3 regions of the Bacillus haimaensis genome follow, and region 1 is predicted to be linked to each of the others. Evidence: riboswitches for the same ligand, from Rfam matches in the RefSeq annotation. Region 1 holds a riboswitch; each other region holds the start of a gene.
The links. Region 1 has a riboswitch for S-adenosylmethionine ahead of ABN702_RS19055 (methionine biosynthesis PLP-dependent protein). Riboswitches for the same ligand answer to the same signal wherever they lie in the genome.

Region 1 (7,411 bases):
TACAGTAACAAAAATTAAAGGAGGAAAACATAATGAAAATTTTTACAGCAGTCATTGCAGGGGCCGTCCTGATCGGTGGAGTCAGTGTTGGAGCAGAGGTTTTGAAGAAGGATAGCAAGGAACAGAACCTTCAGCAGGTGGAAAACGCAGAAACAGAGCAGACGGGAATCACTCTCGATGAAGCATCCAAGATCGCATTGGCAAAAGTAAAGAACGGCGTCCTTACAGAAGCGGAGAAGGACCGTGAAAACGGCCGCTATGTGTATGAAATCGAAGTAGAGGACGACCAGTTTGAATATGATTTCAAAATCTCCCAGGAGAATGGCGAAATTTTGAAAGAGAAAAAAGAAAACCGTGATGACGACAGCAACCGTAGTAATGAAGCTACTACAGAAAATAAGGATGTAACCTTCATCACTTTGGAGAAGGCAGAAGAGGTTGCGCTAAAAGAAGTCAAAGGAACTGTGGAAGACGTGGAGCTTGATCGTGAAAACGGATCCCACGTATATGAAGTCGAGATTGACACAGGCAAGAAAAACGGAGACGACGATGAGGATGTCACCGTTTATGTGGATGCCGTGACAGGGAAAATGCTTTATGTAGAGTGGGATGACTAAAATAAGTTTGTGGGGCAGGCAACTCGGCGGAGTTGCCTCTTTTTTTGTGTGCCGTTCCGGTCCTCGCACTGCTCGGGTAAATCGACCCAGTAATTGAAAAATGTTCGATAGAACGTGAAAAATGTCCGATAGAAGTTGTAAAAAGTTCGATAGAATTTCAAAAAAGTTCAATAGACCTCAAAAAAAGTCCGATAGACTCCCTCAACCTAGCGCCGAACCCTAATACCCTCAGCTAAACAAGGCAAAAATAGACCGCCCCACTCAAAAATCGGGGCGATCTCCACAAGAGTCACATAAACACGCTCTTTTCTATCTGTTTCATTTCATAAAAGTACCCTTTTCGTCCCATCAACTCGGCAAAGCTTCCCGCTTCCACGATCCGACCCTGCTCCATCACGATGATCTGGTCCATCTTTTCCAAGCCGGTCAAACGGTGGCTCACCAGAACAAGCGTATCCTCTTTCGCCTGCTCAAAAAGATGGTCATAAATCATTTTTTCCGTCAACACATCGACAGACGAGGTCGGCTCATCCAAGAGCCATAACCGGCCACCCTTCAGCATCGCACGGGCAATGGCCAAGCGCTGCTTTTCGCCACCTGAGAGGTTTTCACCTTTTTCCAGCACCTTATCATCCAACGAGAGGTGATCGAGTCGCACTGTCGCAAGAACTGAAAGCAACGATGAGTCCTCCAGCTCCTCCCCGGCAAGCATCAGATTATCGCGGATGCTGCCATAGAAAAAGTGGTTCTCCTGCAGAACGACATTCGTACTCTCCCAAAGATTCTCCTGTTCAACCCGTGAAATCGGAATACCGCCGATGCGAACCGAACCGGAGTCTGCTTCCTGGATTTTCAGGAGCAGCTGCAGAACAGTGGATTTCCCGGAACCGCTCGGGCCGACAATCGCCGTTTTGGATCCGGCAGGCAGGCCCAAGCTGATTTCATTCAGCGTAATCCGTGGCTCGTCGGGAAAAGTAAAGCTGACTTTCTCCAACTCCACATCCAATCCTTCGTCAATCGGAAGCGTCTCAACAGGCTCCTCTCTGTTCACCTTGTTCTCTTCCTTCACCACCGAATACAATCTCGTTGCTGCCCTGCGGCTGTCCTCCAGATGGTTCGGGAAAACCGCCATCGGGGTGGCATTTTCAAACACGGTCAACGAGATCATCACGAGCATCGCAAGGAACAAACCGTTCAAATCGCCTTCCACCACTAAAAATGCTCCAAGCGCCAGCACCATCCAGGATACAAATAGGGATGCGAAAGAGTTCACCGATTGATTGAACATCGCCTGCACACCTTCGCGCTCCTGCTCCTTCAGATAGGAGTCGGCTGCCTTCACGAGCTGCTCCTCTTTCCCAGCGAGCTTCTGATAGATTTTCAAATCACGGAAGCCATAAAACAGCTCCGTTACTTCCGTCGAAAGCTCGCCCCTCTCTTCCCTCACCCTGCTTAGTACTTTACGCTGCTTCCACGCGAAAACCGCCGGGACTATAAATCCAGTAAAAAGAAGTCCCAAAAAGATAACGAGTGCAATATAAACAGAGTAGAACGAGAGAAATAAAATCGTACTCAGGAATACGATGACCAGCACAATCGGCGGATAGAAGACGCGCAAAAAGAAATTCTGCAGGCTTTCCACGTCCCCGACGATTCTTGAAAGCAGGTCGCCGCTCCGGTATTTTTGAAAGATCCCCGGTGCTAGGGGCTCCAGCTTCTCGTAAAAAGAAACCCGTAAGTTGCTAAGAATCGTAAACGTCGCACGGTGGGAAAAATACCGTTCCCCATATCGGCTAAGCGCCCGGGCAAAGCCAAACAACTTCAAGAGGGCAATCATGACCGTCAGCGCGTAGATAGGGGGCATGAGCGCCGCTTTTGAAATCAAGTATCCGCTTGATGCGAAAAGCCCCACTGCCGCTATTCCTGCCGTGAATCCAAGCAAGATGGAAAGGAAAACATCCTTTTTCTCCACCATCATCAGCTTTATCACGATCGCTAAATCCTTCATTCCTCTCCACCTCCCTGTTGTACAGAAACCATTTGCCTGTAAGCGGGAACAGAGCTTAGAAGCGCTTCATGAGTACCCTGGGCGACCAGCACGCCTGCTTCCAACAGTAGAATTTTATCTGCTTTTTTGATGGTGTGAAGACGATGTGCCACTGTGATGACGGTCGACGTTTTCGCCAACTCCTCCATCGACCTCTGCAAAATCCGCTCGGTCTGCAGGTCCAAACCTGTCGTCGGTTCATCGAAAAAAATGATATTCGGCCTCTTCAGGAAAGCCCTCGCCAAGGCAAGCCGCTGCTTTTCGCCACCTGAAAGGCCCCTTCCCGCTTCCCCGATTTTTGTATCGAATCCATTCTCCAGTGATTGGATCAGTGGAAGAATACCTGCTTTTTCAGCCGCCTCTTCTATTTCCTCGCGAGTGGCGTCCGCTTTTCCACCAATGGCGATGTTTTCGGCAATCGTCCCTGAAAAAAGATACGGATTCTGCGAGATGTAGCTGAGCTGATCGAACCATTCGGATTCCCTGTAGCCATATAACGGCTGCCCGTTTAGAAGCACTTCCCCTTCAGTCGGCCGGATCAGACCGGCTATCAGATTAAGCAAGGTGGATTTCCCCGCACCGCTTCGTCCGACAATGGCGATTTGTCCATAAGCAGGGATTTGAGTGTGTATGTTTTTCAGAGTAAAACCGTTTTCCGCATAACTGAAACCGATGTTTTTCAGTTCCAAGACCGGAGGCATTTCTGAATTGGCAAGCTCTCTGCTTCCCCATTCGATCGGCTCCTCCTCCACCGCCAGCTCGTCTGTCACCTTTTTCGCCGCTCCCATGCTGCCGCGCCCTGTATGGAACGCATTGCCGAGATCCTTCAGGTACAAGTAGAATTCAGGCGCCAGCACCAATACAAAGAATGCCGGAAAGAATGTCATATTTTTAAACACGACCATCTGCAGACCGATTTCCAATGCGATAAGTCCAATTGCCAGCATCGAAATCAGCTCAAGCATAAGCGAAGAAAGAAACGCAATCTTCAACACTTCCATCGTCGCTTCACGGAAAGAAAGACTGCTGTCACGGATGGAGTCCTTTTGCCTTTGTGACCTTCCGAACAGCTTCAAAGTGGTCAAGCCTTGCAGCGTATCAAGAAACCTCCCTGAGAACGCCGCGAGCTTATCCATCTGTTCTTCGGATTTTTTCTTCGTTTTCAGCCCCACTACAATCATAAATATGGGGATGAATGGTGCTGTAACAATAATGATCCATCCCGAATTCATATGTTGCGTGAAAATAGCAATCAGAATCATGATCGGCACGACGGATGATTGGATCATCTGCGGAATATAGCGGCTGAAATAGGGATCTATCTCATCCACCGCATCCATCATCACGCTTACCTTCTGACCGGACTGACCCTTCAAGGAAGCAGAAATCGGGCTTTTAGAAAATTTATTTAAAAGTGCATGCCGGAAATCCCGCTTCACCTTGGAGGCCATCTTCACTCCAGCCACCCCGTTTAGATAAGTGAGCAAGGCTCTTGCCGCCATGACAGCCAAAAGTCCACCGAGGAATGGGAGGATCTCCTGGAATGTATGGCCCTTCAGGAAGATGCGATCTACTAATGTCACGAAAAAGTAAGCCTGCCCGATGACAGTGAACCCCGACAGAATAGCCAGGAAAATCAGCACTGTCCTTGTATTCCGTTGTTCCTTTGCAATCGTTTTGAGATCCTTCATCCTTTGCCACTTCTCCTTTTAGATTGGCGTATATGTTAAGGTTAGTTAGTTTAATATTCAGTTCGTGAAATATTTCACATACTATGTTTATTATAATGCATCCTGATTCAGTTTGCCCGTCTGGAGATTGACCTTTTTATGACAATTTGTATGTTCCCAAAAAGGAGAGGAATAAATCTTTTCCAGGCATACAAAGTTGGGCAGAAAATAGATTTGTTAGAATGATGTGGTGATTTGTTAGAATGACGGACCAATTTGTTAGAATGTTCTCTAGTTTTGTTAGAATGAGAGAACAATTTGTTAGAATCAGCAGAAAACAGGGCCTCAAACCAGCTCTATTCACTACCAATCGCAAGAAAAACTCCCTCACAGCATGCTTTTCTACCTTTTGTGATCTATTTAAATGAGGAATCGGCATCGGTTAATCAAAAATGATGGCTCACCCAACAATTCATGTCTATTCCCCCCACCCCCCGCATAAAAATAATTTAATCCATTCAAAAAACCATTGCATTCCACGCTCACCTGTTGTAAATTAGTTAAATAATCAAAATGATTCGTAAATTTCATAGTGAACTTTCTTATCCAGAGAGGTCGAGGGAAATGGCCCATAGACACCTCAGCAACCAGCAGCGTCTCCACAGACGACTGAAAAGGTGCTAATTCCAGCAGGTTTTCATTTAAAAACCTGTACAGATGAGAAGAATGAACTTTTTTTGCAAAAAGTCTTCTTCTTACAGAAGGCTTTTTATTTTCCTTAAAAAAGTCCCTGTCCTCCTCTCTGGTGATGAACGTTATCCACTTACCATAGAGGAGGATATTTTTATGTATAAAACAGAAACGAAGCTAGCGCAAATTGGCAATCGCAGCGAAACGGCCACCGGCACCGTGAATCCCCGGTCTACTTCTCGACGGCTTACCGGCATGAAGGGATCGGCCAGTCATCCGGCTACGATTATGTGCGTACCGGAAATCCGACCCGTCAATTGCTCGAGCAAGCAATCGCGGACCTTGAACATGGTGACCAAGGCTATGCGTGCAGCTCCGGCATGGCAGCAATCCTGACCGTACTCTCCCTTTTCCAATCAGGCGATGAACTGATTGTCTGCAAGGACCTTTACGGCGGGACGTATCGTTTATTTGAAGAAGGATATAAAAAATGGGGGCTGTGTTGCAAGTATGTGGATACTAGTGATCTATCTTGCATTGAAGAGGCCATCACCCCGCAAACAAAAGCCATTTTTGTAGAATCCCCTACCAATCCCCTGATGGTGGAAACGGATATAGAGGCAGTTGCACGCTTATCGAAAGCGCATGGACTGCTATTGATTTGTGACAATACGTTTTATACTCCCATTCTTTTAAAGCCGATCGAGCTTGGCGCCGATATTGTGGTGCATAGTGCTACCAAGTATCTAGGTGGCCATAACGATGTGCTTGCAGGACTTATCGTGGCAAAGGGCCGTGAGCTATGCGATTCACTTGCTCTCTACCACAATGCGGCCGGGGCTGTGCTCAGCCCGTTCGATTCCTGGCTGCTCATCCGTGGCATGAAGACGCTCGCCCTCCGGATGGAACGGCACCAAAAGAACGCAATCACAATTGCCGACTACCTGAAACAGCATGAGGCGGTTATCGATGTGCTATATCCAGGAAAAGGAGGGATGCTTTCATTCCGCATCAAAGAAGAATCGTGGGTAAACCCATTTCTTCAGAATCTCAATCTCATTACCTTCGCTGAAAGCTTGGGCGGTGTGGAAAGCTTCATCACCTACCCTGCCACGCAGACGCATGCCGATATTCCGGAAGAGATCCGCTTAAGCACGGGCGTATGTAACCGTCTGCTTCGCTTTTCGGTAGGAATTGAAGATTCGGAAGACCTGATCCACGACCTGAACGGAGCATTCGAGCAAGCTGCCAAGAACGCATCTTTCACAAAGGAGGTGTTGTCGTGAGCCATTCCTTTCAAACGAAGCTCCTACACAACAAGCATAAGGTCGATCCGCAGACTGGTGCGGTGAGTGTACCAATCCAGCATGCATCCACTTTTCATCAGTTTGATGTCGACCAATTCGGCAAATACGATTACGGACGCTCCGCAAATCCTACCCGCGAAGCACTTGAAGATACGATTGCCCACCTCGAGGAAGGAACAAGAGGGTTTGCGTTTTCCTCCGGGATGGCAGCCATCTCCACCGCTTTTCTGCTCCTGTCTCAGGGAGACCATGTCCTGATTTCAGAGGATGTGTACGGCGGAACCTACCGGATGGTGTCCGAGGTGCTCACACGCTACGGTATTCAATATAAGTTTGTTGATATGACAGATCTCGCTAAAGTGGAAGCTGCCATTTTGCCAAATACGAAGGTCCTATACGTCGAGACCCCTTCCAATCCGCTCCTGAAAGTGACGGATATCGAGGAGGTTGCAAAGCTCGCAAAAGCCAATGGTGCCTGGACCTTCGTGGATAACACATTTTTGACACCGGCGCTTCAGAAGCCGCTTACACTCGGAGCAGACCTTGTGCTCCACAGCGCCACCAAATTCCTTTCCGGCCATAGCGATGTCGTGGCCGGCCTTGCTGTTGCGCGGGATGAGGAGCTTTCAAATAAGCTTGGCTTTCTGCAAAATGCATTTGGCGCCATTCTTGGTGTGCAGGATGCGTGGCTTGTCCTCAGGGGCTTGAAAACTTTGCATGTCCGGATGGAGCAATCGGTGAAATCGGCAACGACCATTGCTTCCTTTTTAGAAAAGCACCCGCTCGTAAAAAAGGTCTACTATCCAGGACTCGTTTCCCATAAAGGCTGCGGGCTGCAGCATCGCCAGGCCAAGAGCGCAGGTGCCGTCCTTTCCTTTGAATTGGAAAATGAAGAAGCAATTCGCTCCTTCGTTTCCAACGTGGAAATCCCTGTTTTTGCCGTGAGCCTTGGGGCTGTGGAATCGATTCTTTCCTATCCTGCAAAAATGTCACATGCCGCCATGCCGGAAGCGGAACGTGCAAAACGCGGCATTTCCAACGCTCTTCTCCGCCTATCAGTCGGCCTGGAGGATGTGCAGG
Region 2 (7,411 bases), 2.1 Mb from region 1:
ACTCCTGCTACACCCATCGTTGTTCCTACCACAAGTTTCGTAAAAGGCAGAATAAAAAATAATAGGATGATGAACGGGATGGACCGTACTACGTTTATCAAAATATTTAAAAGACCGTAAACATACTTGTTTTCCAAAGTCTTTCCTGGTCTTGTCAAGACAAGTAGAATCCCAAGCGGAAGGCCGATGAGTACCGAAATGAAAAGTGCGATCCCGACCATCTGCAGGGTTTCCAGAACGGCTTGCCAGACAGCATCTCCCCACTCACTATGAAATTCGCTTATTGTGTTTAACATGATAGCCCGCTCCCTCCACTTGTATATTTTGCTCTTTTAAGTATTGGATCGCCCTTTGAACCTCTGACTCTTCCCCCTTTATATGAACGAGAAGACTTCCAAAAGGATGTTCCTTTAACTGTGTAATGTTTCCAGACAAAATATTAGGATACACATCGAATTTTTTGCTCACAACAGCTAGAGCAGGATCTTTGGAGGAATGCCCCAGGAATTTCAAGGAAACGATTTCCCCATTCTCCCCTAAAGTCTCTAATAGTTCAGGAGTAAGTTGGTGATTGAAAATGCTATTAACAAACTTTTTCGTTGTAGGATGTCCAGGCGATGTGAATACATCTTTGGTGAGGCCCTGCTCGACCACTTCGCCATTTTCCATCACAGCTACCCGATCACAGACCTTTTGAATGACATGCATTTCATGGGTGATCAGGAGAATGGTTATACCCAGTTCTTTATTTATCTTCAATAATAGATCCAGAATCGCCTCTGTTGTATCAGGGTCCAATGCGCTTGTTGCCTCATCGCTTAATAGAACACTCGGTTCATTGGAAAGCGCCCTTGCGATGGCGACCCGTTGCTTTTGCCCTCCTGAAAGCTGGCTTGGATAAGCTTCTTTTTTGTCCAATAGACCGACAATTCCCAGATATTTGTCTACTCTATTCGCTATCTCCTTTTTGGATACACCGGTCAACCGCAAAGGTATGGCGATATTTTCATATACTGTAGCGGTTTTTAACAGGTTGAAACCCTGAAAGATCATTCCTATTTTTCGGCGTGATGCTAAAAGCTTTTTGGAGGTAAGAGAAGTCAATTCAAGCCCGTCAACAAAAACCTTGCCTTTTGTTGGTTTTTCCAGAAGATTGACACAGCGGATCAGGGTGCTTTTTCCCGCTCCACTGTAGCCGATCACACCAAAAATCTCGCCTTTCTGCACCTCCAACGAAACATTTTTCAATGCCTCGATGCTGGATTTCTTGGAGACAAAGCTTTTGGAGATGTTATCGAGTCTAATCATTATGTATCCCTCCATTTTCTGAGTAAATATTGTAGAAAGCCGCACCATTGGCGGCTTTCCTAAGTCTTGCTATTACCATGATGGAACAACAGATCCTTCAAACGTTTCATCGATAAACTGTTTCACTTCATCAGAATGATAAGCTTTAATCAGCTTTTTCAATACTGGATCATCCTTGTTCTCCGTGCGGACGACCAATGTATTTACCCAAGGAGAGTCTCCTGGTTCAATGAAAATGGAATCTTTGGTTGGAACAAATCCAAATTCCACCGCGAAGTTTGTGTTGATAGCAGCAGCTGCCAGTTCTTCGAGTTGACGTGGGATCTGGGAAGCCTCCAATTCAATGAATTCCAGGTTTTTTTCATTTTCCTCTATATCCTTTAAGGTTGCATTTGCACCAGCGCCTTCTTTTAATTTGATCAAACCTGCCAATTCAAATAGCTGCAAGGAACGAGCCCCATTAGTTGGGTCATTTGGCAAACCGACCTTATCGCCATCTTTCAGATCTTTAATATCTTTGATGCTAGCAGAATATATGCCCATCGGGAAGTTAACTGTTGTCGCTACATCTGTTAAGTCCAATCCGCGGTCCTTTTTGAACTGCTCCAGATAAGGCTTATGCTGGAAGCTGTTTACATCCAGGTCACCCTCGTCCAACGCGACATTCGGCATTACATATTCAGTGAAAACCTCGATTTCTATATCCAATCCATCCTTTGCCGCGACTTCCTTCACTTTTTCCAATATCTGCTCATGAGGTCCCGCTGTAACTCCGACAATCAGCTTATCTTCACTCAGGGCCTCACTCCCCCCTGATTCACTGCTCCCACATGCAGTAATAACCGATAATAATAGTGCTGTCAGCAAAAATCCTAATATTTTCTTCATCCTACTCTCTCCCTTTTTCATTTATTTTTTCGATTACTTCAAATGCTTCCAAAATATCTGATGCTTCAAATTTCCTTTTCATAAAGTGGATCGACTCTGAAGGAAGCAGGGTATTATCGGCGATTTTTTCTAGCGTCTTTCTATCATTGATGGAAATGCCAAGATCATGGAGGCTCATTGGAAGACCTGTTTTTTCAAAAAATAAAGCCAGATTGCTGATCTCCTCTATTTTTCCTTCCAATGCCAATTGGACGAGTATTCCATATGCTACTTTCTCTCCATGAAGAAGATGATGGGTGGAAGGAATTTTCGTCAATGCATTATGTACAGAATGTGCGGCTGCTATCCTTCCATAGTGATCTGCATAGCCACCCACCATTCCACCAAGCATAATGATGGCGTCGGTGACAGCTCGGAAACTGGATTTGAGCGTTCCCCCTTCTATATCAGCGAGGGCTTGAATTCCCTCTTCCAATATAATGTTTTTACAAAGATCGGCTGATTGCAGCCCTATTTGGACAGGTACCGGAACTGTTTCGAGATCGTAAATAAGGCTCTCCGCCTCATACCATTTGGCAAGTGTATCGCCGATGCCAGCCTTGAAAAACTGGACGGGTGCATTTAGCAAAATTTCAGGTTCCACCAAGACCAAAAGCGTACTTTTCGGAAAAATGGTATACCGTTTAAACTGGCCACTCTCCGAATAGAAAACACTAAGTGGGGTCCAAGCGGCACATGTGGAAGCGACAGTAGGAACCAGGACAACATCCACACGCATTTCGTAGCCCAACGCTTTAGAGAGATCTAACACTTTACCTCCGCCCAACCCGATGATTATGTCCGCGTCCCATGATTCTGCAATATGCCTTATCCGCCTGACTTCCTCATCCGAACATTCACCTCGGTAGTGTTCAAAGTGCACCTGTAGGAATCCGAAATCAGGAATATGCGATTTCACGGCATGCAGTGATTTTGTTCCATGTACGATGAAGACCCTTTTAAACCCATTTGATTCTAAAAATTCAGGAAGTTTTTTAAACACTCCCACCTCCGATTGATAGATGGCTGGTGCACCCTGTACGTTGATCATTTCATTCCTCCCTCCAAAGTTCCAATGCAACAAAAAATCCTCCCTTGAAAACAAGAGAGGATGAGAATACAAAAAAACGTCCTCTCTTATCTTCCAGAACATCGTTGTTCTGCTGGAATTAGCACCTTTTCTATCGATCTAGAAAGGTTGCCGGGCGTCATGGGGCCAGTCCCTCTGCCACTCTTGATAAGAGTTGTAATTTTTGAAACTATTGAATTATTAAAAGATTAAAGTAAGTATATGTTGCTGAAAAGCTTCTGTCAATAAGTTTTTTGAAATAATAAAATGTAAGCGTTTTTACTACTCCTAATCTTGTAAATAGATTGTCACCTTTGAACACGCTGTTGATTTCCGCACTAGGCGCAGCGACCCAAGGGGCGGTGTCGGAGCCTCCTCGGCTTCGCCTGTGGGGTCCCCAGTCTACCGCTATCTCCCGCAGGAGTCTTCGCCTATTGCTCCAATCAATAGCTAGATTCTTAAAACCTACACTAGAAATTAACAGGGCCTTCGTAAAAAAAGTAGAAAGTTAATTAATATTGTTGAAGTTTTCCTCTGCACTAAAAAACTCCAATTAGTCGACAAATTGCTCGGCGAAGGCTAGTTGGTTTTTTACTTGTTGGAATCCTGTGCCTCCTTGGCTGTTTCTTGCTCCTACTACATTTTTGGGTTGTAGGATTTTATAGATGTCTTCTTTGAATAATGGTGAAAACTGCTGGTATTCTTCTATGGTCAAACCTAATAGGAACTTTTGGTTATTTATGGCATACAGGACGATTTTTCCGATTATTTCATGTGCCTGTCTGAATGGCAGTCCCTTTGTTACAAGGTAATCTGCAATATCTGTTGCATTGGAGAAATCCTGTGATACAGCTTGGTGCATCTTATCTTTGTTGACAGTCATGGTACGGATCATCGGAGCAAGAAGGCGCATTGAACCGTCGAGTGTTGCTACTGTATCGAACATCCCTTCTTTGTCTTCCTGCATATCTTTGTTGTAGGCAAGCGGTAGCCCCTTCAAAACAGTCAGCAGACCTACGAGGTTGCCATATACTCTTCCGGTTTTGGCACGGAGAAGCTCTGGGACATCCGGATTCTTCTTTTGAGGCATAATACTAGATCCCGTGCAAAAGGCATCGTCTAGTTCAATGAATTGAAACTCCTGACTCGACCAGATGACCAGCTCCTCGGATAAACGTGAAATATGTGTCATGATTAGCGATGCGTGTGACAGGAACTCAACGATAAAATCCCTGTCGCTGACTGCATCCATGCTGTTCGGGTATACCATATCAAACCCTAATAATTCTGCCGTCTGCTGTCTGTCGATCGGGAAGGTTGTTCCAGCAAGTGCGCCGGCACCAAGTGGTGACCAGTTTATACGTTTCAAGCTGTCCTGCAATCTTTCTTTGTCACGTTCAAGCATCCAAAAATATGCAAGAAGATGGTGAGCAAAGGAAACAGGCTGTGCTCGCTGAAGATGGGTGTAGCCTGGCAGAATGGTGTCAATATTATTCTTTGCCTGATCCATTATCGCTTTTTGCACGTCATTCAAAAGTCCAATGATCGATTTCGTCTGCTTGCGAAGATACAGATGCATATCTGTCGCGACTTGATCATTACGGCTTCGTCCTGTGTGAAGCTTTCCTCCAACAGGTCCTATTTCATCTATTAGCAGCTTTTCAATGTTCATGTGAATATCCTCATGCTCCACAAGAAACTCTACATCTCCATTGTTGATTTTTTGCTGTATCTTCAATAATCCCTCTTTGATTGTATTTGCATCCTCAATGGCGATGATTCCGCAGTCCCCGAGCATCTGCACATGTGCGATACTGCCTTCGATGTCTTCACTAGCCAACTCTTTATCGAAAGTAATAGAGGCAGTGAACGCTTCTACAAGCTTGTCGGTTTCCTTGGTGAATCTTCCGCCCCATAGTTTAGACATAGGATGATAGCCTCCATTTCAAAAAATAAGTTTAATAGCTTGCTACTTTTTCTTTTTTATGAATTTCCACATACACCTTTGTCGGCAGACCCCAGAGCTTGATAAAGCCGACTGCAGCGTTATGGTCGAACATGTCCCCTTTGGAATAGGTGGCCAGTTCCTCATTGTATAAGCTGTTTTCGGATTGACGCCCGACTACTGTATGGTTTCCTTTTTGGAGCTTTACGCGGATTTTTCCGCTTACATGCTTCTGGGTTTCCTCAACGAAAGCTTGTAGCGCACCCACTAACGGGGAATACCATAATCCTTCGTAAATCACTTTTGCCATTTGTTGATCAATGGAGGTTTTGAATTGGGTCACTTCTCTAGGCAATGTCAAAAATTCCAATTCCTTATGTGCCTGAATCAGAATAAGCGCAGCGGGATTCTCGTAGACCTCACGGGATTTGATTCCAACAAGACGATTTTCAATGTGGTCGATACGGCCCACTCCATGCTTTCCTCCTATTTCATTCAGTTCTTCAATCAATGGTACAAGATCCATACTCTTATCATTAAGTGCTACAGGAACACCATTTTCAAAGGTTATTTCAAGGTATTCCGGCTGATCTGGAGTCAATTCAATCGGATTGGTCCATGCAAATGCCGCTTCCGGTGCTTCATTCCATGGATTTTCCAACACACCTGCTTCACAAGCTCTGCCCCAAATGTTCGCATCAATGGAAAATGGATTATCCAAATCTACCGGAATCGGAATATCATGCTTCATTGCATATTCGATTTCCTCATCACGTGTCATACCCCATTCACGTACCGGGGCAATTACTTTCAAGTTAGGGTTAAGCGCCTGAATGCTTACCTCAAAGCGGACCTGATCATTCCCTTTCCCGGTACAACCATGTGCAACGGCTATAGCTCCCTCCTGTTCAGCCACTTCCACCAACAGCTTGGAGATCAAGGGGCGTGAGAGTGCGGAGGATAGTGGGTACTTCCCTTCATACATGGCATTCGCTTTAAGGGCCGGAACGATATATTCCTTCGCAAGCAGTTCTTTTGCATCTACCATGATTGCTTTGATAGCTCCTACATCCAGTGCCTTTTGTTGAATGGAAGCGAGATTTTTCCCTTCTCCGACATCCAGTCCGAGTGCAATAACATCGTAACCATACTTCTCTTGCAGCCATTTAACGGAAACGGAGGTATCAAGACCTCCGGAATATGCTAATACCACTTTTTCTTTAGCCAAATCATTCGTCCTCCCTAGAATAAAAATCTATCTCGTTGTATTTTTATACATTATATCGTAAAAAAAATCATCTTTCCAGTAATAGTTTCAGAATCGCCTTTTGTGCATGCAGGCGGTTTTCTGCTTCATCAAATACGACGGAATGCGGACCATCAATAATGGACGCTGTCACTTCTTCTCCTCTATGTGCAGGCAAGCAATGAAGGAAAATATAATCTTTGTCCGCAAGTTTGCAAAGATCTTCATTTACCTGATAGGGGGAGAATGCTTCCAAGCGATCCGCTGTTTCATTTTCCTGCCCCATGCTGGTCCAGACATCAGTTACCACCACATCTGCTCCTTGTATCATGGTTTTTGGATCTGTACTGCATTCTACCTTAGAACCGGTCAATTTTGCCTCTTCCTTCACAGATTCCAGGATGGCATCATTCGGTTCGTAACCTGTAGGACATGCAATGGAAATATCCATTCCCACTTTAATGGCGCCTTCCAATAGGGAATGGCACATATTGTTGTTTCCATCACCTAAATAACACATCTTCAGCCCTTTTAATTTGCCTTTATGCTCAAGAATGGTCAATAGATCTGCCATTACCTGTGCAGGATGATGGGTATCTGTCAAGCCATTGATGACTGGAACAGTAGAATGCGCTGCAAATTCCACAATCGATTCATGCTCAAAGGTTCGTATCATAAGTCCGTCAACATAGCGGGAAAGCACTTTGGCCGTATCATGGATGGTTTCCCCACGACCTATCTGGATGTCTTTTGAGCTTAGGAATATCGCATTGCCTCCAAGCTGAAGCATTCCAACCTCAAAGGATACACGGGTTCTTGTGGAGGATTTATCAAAAATCATCCCTAATACCTTGCCTTGCAAGTAAGGGTGAGCAACACCCGATTTTTGCATACTTTTAATTTCGATGGCTTCTTC
Region 3 (7,411 bases), 1.3 Mb from region 1:
ATGATGATGAACTGATCGGATTCCTGAATCAGCATCACATAAAGGCTAATCTTTTTGTGAATGCCAGATGGATAGAGACGCAGCCCGCTATTTTTATGGAGCTTGCAAACAATTCTTTATTTACGATAGAAAATCATGGTACAGAACACCGGCCTTTATCCACTATCCTACGTTCTGCCTGGGGCATAGAAAGTACAGCTTCAAAAGAGGAAATCGTAGCGGAAATTATCGGGAATCAGAAAATTATATTGGAGTATACAGGAAAGCTTCCAAAACATTTTCGCTCGGGAACTGCTTTTTACGATGATGTATCGGTTAAAATAGCCCAGGACCTTGGTTTGGAAGTAGTGAACTTTGATATTCTAGGTGATGCAGGAGCGACTTTTACCGCCGATCAAGTTGAAGATTCCATGCTTAAGGCAACCTCCGGATCGATCGTGATCCTTCACATGAATCACCCCGAAAGCGGGACAGCTGAAGGAGTAAAGAAAGCGGTTCTGAATTTATTGGAACAGGGATTCAGCTTTGTTCACTTACAGGATTATGAACTGGAGTAATGTACTATTACAGTTTCGTTACATCTACATAAAAAATTTGATGCAGGTCACGATAACAATGGGAGGTTGATATCGTGGCCTGTTTTTGTCATCTGTTATTTTCGGCAATGCTGTTTTTAAACTTTTCTGCGTGCCAATCAATAATCAAAATAGATCAAGCTCAAGAAAAAATGCCGATGACTGGTTTATGTGATCCGGTAAAGAATTCGGAAGAAGGAAATCGATTTGGATTAACGAGTGAAAATAAAAAGAAACAGAGAAGGCATAATCGTGTGCCTGAATATAAAAGCCGGGGATTTCGTCTATTTAATTATTAATAAAAAAGGCTTGTTGGTCACCAATTAGAAAAGTGGTGACCAACAAGCCTCAAACCGCATATTAGTTAACATTTACTTTCAATTCTTCCTGTTCAACCTCCACTTGAAGAGAAGTAGGGATGAAATCAAGCTCCAGTAAAACATCAGCGATGGCATCTTCTACATGTTCCTGAATAAGTCGGCGTAATGGTCTAGCCCCAAACTGAGGATGGTAGCCTTTATCAGCCAACCACTCTTTTGCATCTTCCGATAAATAAAGTTTACACTGATGCTCTTCCATCAGCATACCTGACAAATCATTAATCAGAATATCGACAATCTGACGCATATGCTCTTTTTCAAGTTTTGCAAATTCAATGATATTATCAAATCTGTTAAGGAATTCCGGTTTGAAATAGGACGACAAGGATTCCAGAATAGAACCTTGCTCTGTATTTTCGTGCTTCTCAAAACCTACTGTAATTCTCTTGTCTGTTACGCCTGCGTTACTTGTCATGATAATCACAGTATCTTTGAAGCTGACAGTTCTTCCTTGGCTGTCCGTCAGCCTGCCATCCTCCATTACCTGAAGAAACAGTTGGAGCACATCTGGATGGGCTTTTTCCATTTCATCAAGCAGTACAATACTGTAAGGGTTGCGGCGGACCTTTTCTGTCAACTGTCCAGCTTCCTCATGCCCGATATACCCTGGTGGAGATCCAATTAGTTTTGATACTGAGTGCTTTTCCATGTATTCACTCATGTCAAAACGGATAAATGCATCCTTTGAACCAAAAAGCTCTTCGGCAAGTGATTTGGTAAGCTCTGTTTTACCAACCCCAGTAGGTCCGACAAAAAGGAAGGAACCAATAGGTCGTTCTTTTCTTTTAAGACCTGCACGACTTCTGCGAATTGCTTTTGCAATCTTTTGGACTGCATCTTTTTGTCCAATCACTTTTTTATTTAAATTTGCCTCGAGATCACGAAGCTTTACTTGTTCTTCCTGTTGAAGTTTTCCAACTGGAATGCCAGTTTTTTCTTCTATGATTGCATAGATGTCATTCAGTGTAACTTCAATTTTTTTCGCAGTGGAGCTATTTCTACTCTTTTCAAGCTTTGCTTCTTCATCTCTCAGCTTTGCAGCGTATTCGTATTTCTCTTCATCCAAAGCTTTTTGTTTTTCCTTTTCAATCTGTGCAAGTCGGTAGTTAATTCCCTCCAAGTCCATTACATCCAAGGTTAAATTCTTCTTAGATCCTGCTTCATCAAGCAAATCAATGGCTTTATCGGGTAGGAAACGATCCTGAATATAGCGGTGTGACAGGCTGACGCAGGCATTTATCGCTTCTTCTGTATAGGAAACCTGATGGAAATCCTCGTATTTGGATTGGATACCTTTAATGATCTCAACAGCCTTTTCAGGAGTTGGCTCTTTTACCATAACAGGTTGAAAGCGTCGTTCCAATGCTGCATCCTTTTCTATTTGCCGATATTCCTTCAAGGTAGTAGCCCCGATGAGCTGCAGCTCGCCTCTGGCCAATGCCGGTTTCAACATGTTACCTGCATCCATGGACCCTTCCGCAGAACCAGCTCCCACAATTAAGTGCAATTCATCCACAAATAGGATGACGTTTTTTCTTTCCTGCAGTTCCTGGATGATCTGCTTCAGCCGTTCTTCGAATTGACCTCTAATACCAGTATTGGCAACAAGTGAGGCAACATCCAACAGATAGATTTCTTTATTCTGAAGCTTGGCAGGGACATCTCCGGTAGTAATATTAAGAGCAAGTCCTTCCGCGATGGCTGTTTTACCTACTCCAGGTTCACCGATTAGTACAGGGTTGCTCTTGTTTCGTCTATTTAGAATTTCAATTACTTTCTTGATTTCTTTTTCTCTTCCCACAACAGGGTCAATCAATCCTGCTTTAGCAAGATTTGTTACATTTTTGGCTAATTTGTCCAGAATTCCACGACCCTGTTTGGACTCTTTAGCATCTTTGAAATTTGACTCATTAGTAGGTCGATGATCCTGCTCCCAAAAAGGAGAGTGTCCGGAAAATCCTTGAAAGAATCCAGACGGTGTCTGTAATTTTGCTCTTTCTTCTTCAAAGCAGGAAGAGCATAGGACAAGTTGCTTTTGTTCTGAATTTAATTGGAACTTAACATGAATAGTTGCTTGATTCTGTTCGCATTTTTGACAAATCATTCTTTGCTTCCTCCTTGAGAATTGTTTGACTTTCTTTGACCATTTAGGTTTAGCCATAGTATACTTTGACCTTTTTTGACTTTCAAGTATTTTGCCTGTTGGTAAATCATAGAAAAAATATATTCTATATATTTAGAAAAGTTTGTTGACTTCATCTTGAGACTGTTGTTATAATTGCAAAAAGTATCAATCTTATAAAAATCATATAGCAAACTTCTTATTAAGAGTGGTGGAGGGACAGACCCTGTGAAGCCCGGCAACCTTCAATGATGTTGAAAAGGTGCTAATTTCTGCAGATTTTTTTTCTGAGAGATAAGAAGAGGACCTTGAATGAAAGCCTCTTCTTATCGAAGAGGCTTTTTATCTGTACAAAAGGGGGAAAAGTAAAAGTAATATTATCCGGAATTACTCAATATGGTAGATAGTAAATCAATCATCCAATCAATGAATTAACGCAATGAACAAAAAAAACTGAATATCTCTTATCGAGAGTGACCGAGGGATCAGGCCCTATGAAGTCCGGCAACCATCAGGAAAAGTTATTCTTTTTCTGAAAAGGTGCTAATTCCTGCAGGCGGACTATGCCTGACAGATAAGAGGAGGAAAAAACCTCTTCTTATGAAGGGGTTTTTTATTTTTATATAAAAACGGAGGTAAAAACATGACAAATACAAATGACGCTTATCAATTAGAAACGCTATTGCTACACGGAGGGCAAACTCCTGATCCGACTACCGGTTCCAGAGCCGTCCCCATCTATCAGACAACATCGTATGTGTTCAATGATACAGAGCATGCCCAAAATTTATTTGCCCTGAATGAATTCGGCAACATCTATACGAGAATTGGAAACCCGACAGTCGACGTGCTGGAAAAGAGAATTTCGCTGTTAGAAGGCGGAGTGGCGGCAGTGGCAACCAGCTCCGGCATGGCTGCAATTGCATTTGCCATATTAAACATTGCCCACTCCGGTGATGAAATTGTGGCAGCAGGCAATCTGTATGGAGGTACCTATAATCTTTTTGCTGTCACATTGCCGAAATATGGGATAAAAGTGAACTTTGTGGATGGAACGGATCCAGAGAACTTCAGAAAGGCAATAACCCCAAAAACCAAAGCGATTTTCGGCGAAATCATTGGAAATCCGAGCTTACATGTCTTAGATGTTGAAGGTGTCGCCAAAGTTGCACAAGATCATGACATACCACTCATTATTGATAATACTTTTGCATCCCCATATCTTTGCAACCCGATCAAGTGGGGAGCGGATATTGTGGTACATTCCGCAACTAAATGGATTGGCGGCCATGGAACGACAATCGGAGGAATTGTGGTGGATGGCGGTACATTCAACTGGGATAATCCTAAATTCCAAGACTTTACTGAACCGGATGAAAGCTATAATGGCATTCGCTATGCAGAAGCCTTCGGAAACCTTGCTTATGCAGTTAAACTGCGTGTCCAGCTTTTGCGTGATTTTGGCGCATGCTTAAGTCCTCAAAATGCATTTCTGCTTCTACAAGGATTGGAGACGCTTCACCTAAGGGTGGAAAAGCATAACGAAAATGCAACAGAGCTTGCAAGATTCCTACAAGATCATCCTGCTGTTGAGTGGGTATCCCACCCTAGTCTTCAAGGACATCCGGCGCATGCATCCGCTCAAAAGTATTTGAGAAACGGATATGGTTCCATTCTCAATTTTGGAATTAAAGGAGGAAGAGAAGCTGGAAGAAAAGCTATTGATTCAATCAAGCTATGGTCACATGTAGCCAATGTAGGAGACGCAAAATCCTTGATCATTCATCCAGCATCCACCACGCATCAGCAGCTTACAGGGGAAGATCTGAAAAAGTCAGGCGTAACAGAAGATCTGATTCGCCTATCTGTAGGAATTGAATCAATCGAAGATCTGAAAAAGGATCTGGACCAGGCACTTTTCACAGCAACAGGAAAATCCATCTTAAAAGTGGAAAGCATCTGATATGAAAAGGGTGGAAGGACAGTGACAGAGTGTGATTGCAAAACAACTGCCGGTAGTGTCCGGATCGAGCGACTGGTGCTTGAAAGTGGAGAAGTATTGGAGAAGGTGGAAATTGCCTATGAAAGGGTTGGAAATAAGAATAGGGAACTTATTATAGTCTGTCATGCCTTGACAGGAAACCAATTTGCAAGAGGATCCGAGGAAGAAAAAGGCTGGTGGCATTCCTTTATTGGTCCCGAATCCTATATTGATACAAATGACTATCAAGTAATAACAATGAATGTTCTAGGAGGGTGTAATGGCTCCACAGGTCCAACCTCCCTGAATCCAATAACTGGTGAAAAATATGGAAGCAAGTTTCCGTCCGTCACAATCAGAGATATGGTGCATGCTCAATATTTGGCATTGAGGGAGCTTGGGTACTCCGAAGCGAAAGCGGTTATTGGAGGCTCACTTGGGGGAATGCAGGTGCTCGAATGGGGAATATTATATCCGGATTATGCAGATATTCTTATTCCTATGGCTGTAACCCCTTATTTTACTGATTATGCTCTAGCTTTTAACTGTATTGGAAGAAGAGCCATTATGACAGACCCGCTTTGGAATAATGGAGATTATCAGGAAAATGAAATGTTGAAAGGTCTTGAAATAGCCAGAATGGTTGGTCTGGTAACTTATCGCTCTGCCAGTTTATTCAATCATCGTTTTAACCGGGAACAGAAACGAACAAAAGATGACTCTACTGTTGAATATCAGGTGGATTCTTATATGAAATACCAGGGTGAGAAATTCACACGACGTTTTGATGCCAACAGCTATCTTTGTCTGTTGGAGGCAATGGATCAGTATGATATCGGCTGGGAACGGAACGGCTGGAGGCAAGCACTGAGCCAAATAAAAAGTAAAGTGTGTATGATAGGTTTTTCAAAAGACCTGCTATATCCCACTAGTATGATAAGAGAAGCAGTGGAGGCACTGAAAGCCCATGGAATATCTGCAAGTTTTGTTGAGGTTGAAACAGAGTTCGGACATGATGGCTTTTTGGTTGAGTTTGACAAATGGGGGATGGAAGTGAAGAGATTGCTTGAGGAAAAAGAGAGAAGGGAAGTGACTCATGTCTAAAATAAATGTGGCGCTGTTGGGATATGGAACGGTTGGAAAGGGGGTATACAGTACGATTGAATCCCATCAAAACCGTTTACAGAGGCTATTGGGAAAAGAGGTTAAAGTTGTTGCCATTCTTGTTCGAAATTTAGAAAAACATGTGGCGCCGGATGATCAGGTCCTACTTACAGCGAACTTTGAGGATATTCTGTCACTTTCAGATCTTCATATTGTCATTGATGCCATTGTTGGCAGGGAACCAGGATTTACTTATCTGAAAAAAGCAATCGATAAGGGTTGTCATATTGTTACGGCGAATAAAGAAATGTTTGCATTTCATGGAACCGAGCTGCAGACCTTGGCCCTGGAAAAAGGAGTTGGCCTAGGCTATGAGGCGACCGTAGCGGGAGGAATCCCTATCATCCAAACGATTCGACAGCTTCTTCAGGTTAATCATTTTCAAAAAATCGAGGCCATTCTTAACGGAACCTCCAACTTCATTTTAACGAATATGAGGAAGTTGGGCAGCACTTTTGCTGAGACGCTCCAGCTTGCAAAAGAAAATGGCTATGCAGAATCCGATCCTACCAATGATATTGAAGGATATGATGCCCTTTATAAAGGCATGGTAATGAGTCAGCTGATTTATGGAGAACTGCCTTGTATCGATAGCGTCAAAAGAAAGGGAATAACACATATTCAGCCTCAGCATATGAAGGTTGCAGAAGAAGCGGGTTTGAGGTTCAAACATGTGGTCGCTCTCTCCAAGTCAAATGATGAGATCCAATGTAAGGTGGAACCTGTTCTTGTAACAGATTCCCATCCTTTCTATCAAGTCGAAGGGGTTCAAAACAGTGTTTCTATTACAACCGATCTGTTGGGTACTTTGCAGCTGCAGGGTCCAGGGGCTGGCATGTTTCCTACAGCGAGTGCAGTCCTAGAAGACATCATTCAGTTGGAAAATAAACCTAAAGCCTCTCCTGCGGCAAAAAATTCTGTTACTGACCAGGATACTTTATTGCAATGGGTAATCTTTTGTGAATACCCTGAAATAGAAAAATCCGGTCAAGAAATTTCGGTCATCGAAAAGCTGGATGATACAACCTGGATTATTGAAGGTGAGGTTATACCTTCGGGGTTGTCACACAGTTCGAGTACAAACATATTCCCGTTAAAAGGAAGGTATGAAAGGAAGAAATTGCCCCTCCAAGTTTAATAGTTACTAGAGAACATTTTCTAGCGGAATGTTAATAAAGCCCTTATCAAA

Region 2: another riboswitch for S-adenosylmethionine. It lies ahead of ABN702_RS08570 (iron-containing alcohol dehydrogenase family protein); the one in region 1 lies ahead of ABN702_RS19055 (methionine biosynthesis PLP-dependent protein).
Region 3: another riboswitch for S-adenosylmethionine. It lies ahead of ABN702_RS12245 (O-acetylhomoserine aminocarboxypropyltransferase/cysteine synthase family protein); the one in region 1 lies ahead of ABN702_RS19055 (methionine biosynthesis PLP-dependent protein).

What each region holds. Positions count from the first base shown of each region.
Region 1 covers NZ_CP158164.1:3,746,413-3,753,823, forward strand. Annotated here, with positions in the region: gene ABN702_RS19040 (PepSY domain-containing protein) at 33-617, shown strand; gene cydC (thiol reductant ABC exporter subunit CydC) at 907-2,625, opposite strand; gene cydD (thiol reductant ABC exporter subunit CydD) at 2,622-4,355, opposite strand; SAM riboswitch class I at 4,934-5,058, shown strand; partial or broken gene ABN702_RS19055 (methionine biosynthesis PLP-dependent protein) at 5,181-6,310, shown strand; gene metC (cystathionine beta-lyase) at 6,307-7,411, shown strand, end outside.
Region 2 covers NZ_CP158164.1:1,679,758-1,687,168, reverse strand. Annotated here, with positions in the region: gene ABN702_RS08585 (methionine ABC transporter permease) at 1-296, opposite strand, end outside; gene ABN702_RS08580 (methionine ABC transporter ATP-binding protein) at 268-1,308, opposite strand; gene ABN702_RS08575 (MetQ/NlpA family ABC transporter substrate-binding protein) at 1,381-2,196, opposite strand; gene ABN702_RS08570 (iron-containing alcohol dehydrogenase family protein) at 2,198-3,286, opposite strand; SAM riboswitch class I at 3,370-3,479, opposite strand; gene argH (argininosuccinate lyase) at 3,858-5,231, opposite strand; gene ABN702_RS08560 (argininosuccinate synthase) at 5,263-6,477, opposite strand; gene argF (ornithine carbamoyltransferase) at 6,545-7,411, opposite strand, start outside.
Region 3 covers NZ_CP158164.1:2,404,846-2,412,256, reverse strand. Annotated here, with positions in the region: gene ABN702_RS12255 (polysaccharide deacetylase family protein) at 1-557, shown strand, start outside; gene ABN702_RS12250 (AAA family ATPase) at 936-3,059, opposite strand; SAM riboswitch class I at 3,274-3,378, shown strand; SAM riboswitch class I at 3,539-3,658, shown strand; gene ABN702_RS12245 (O-acetylhomoserine aminocarboxypropyltransferase/cysteine synthase family protein) at 3,721-5,040, shown strand; gene metX (homoserine O-acetyltransferase MetX) at 5,062-6,162, shown strand; gene ABN702_RS12235 (homoserine dehydrogenase) at 6,155-7,360, shown strand.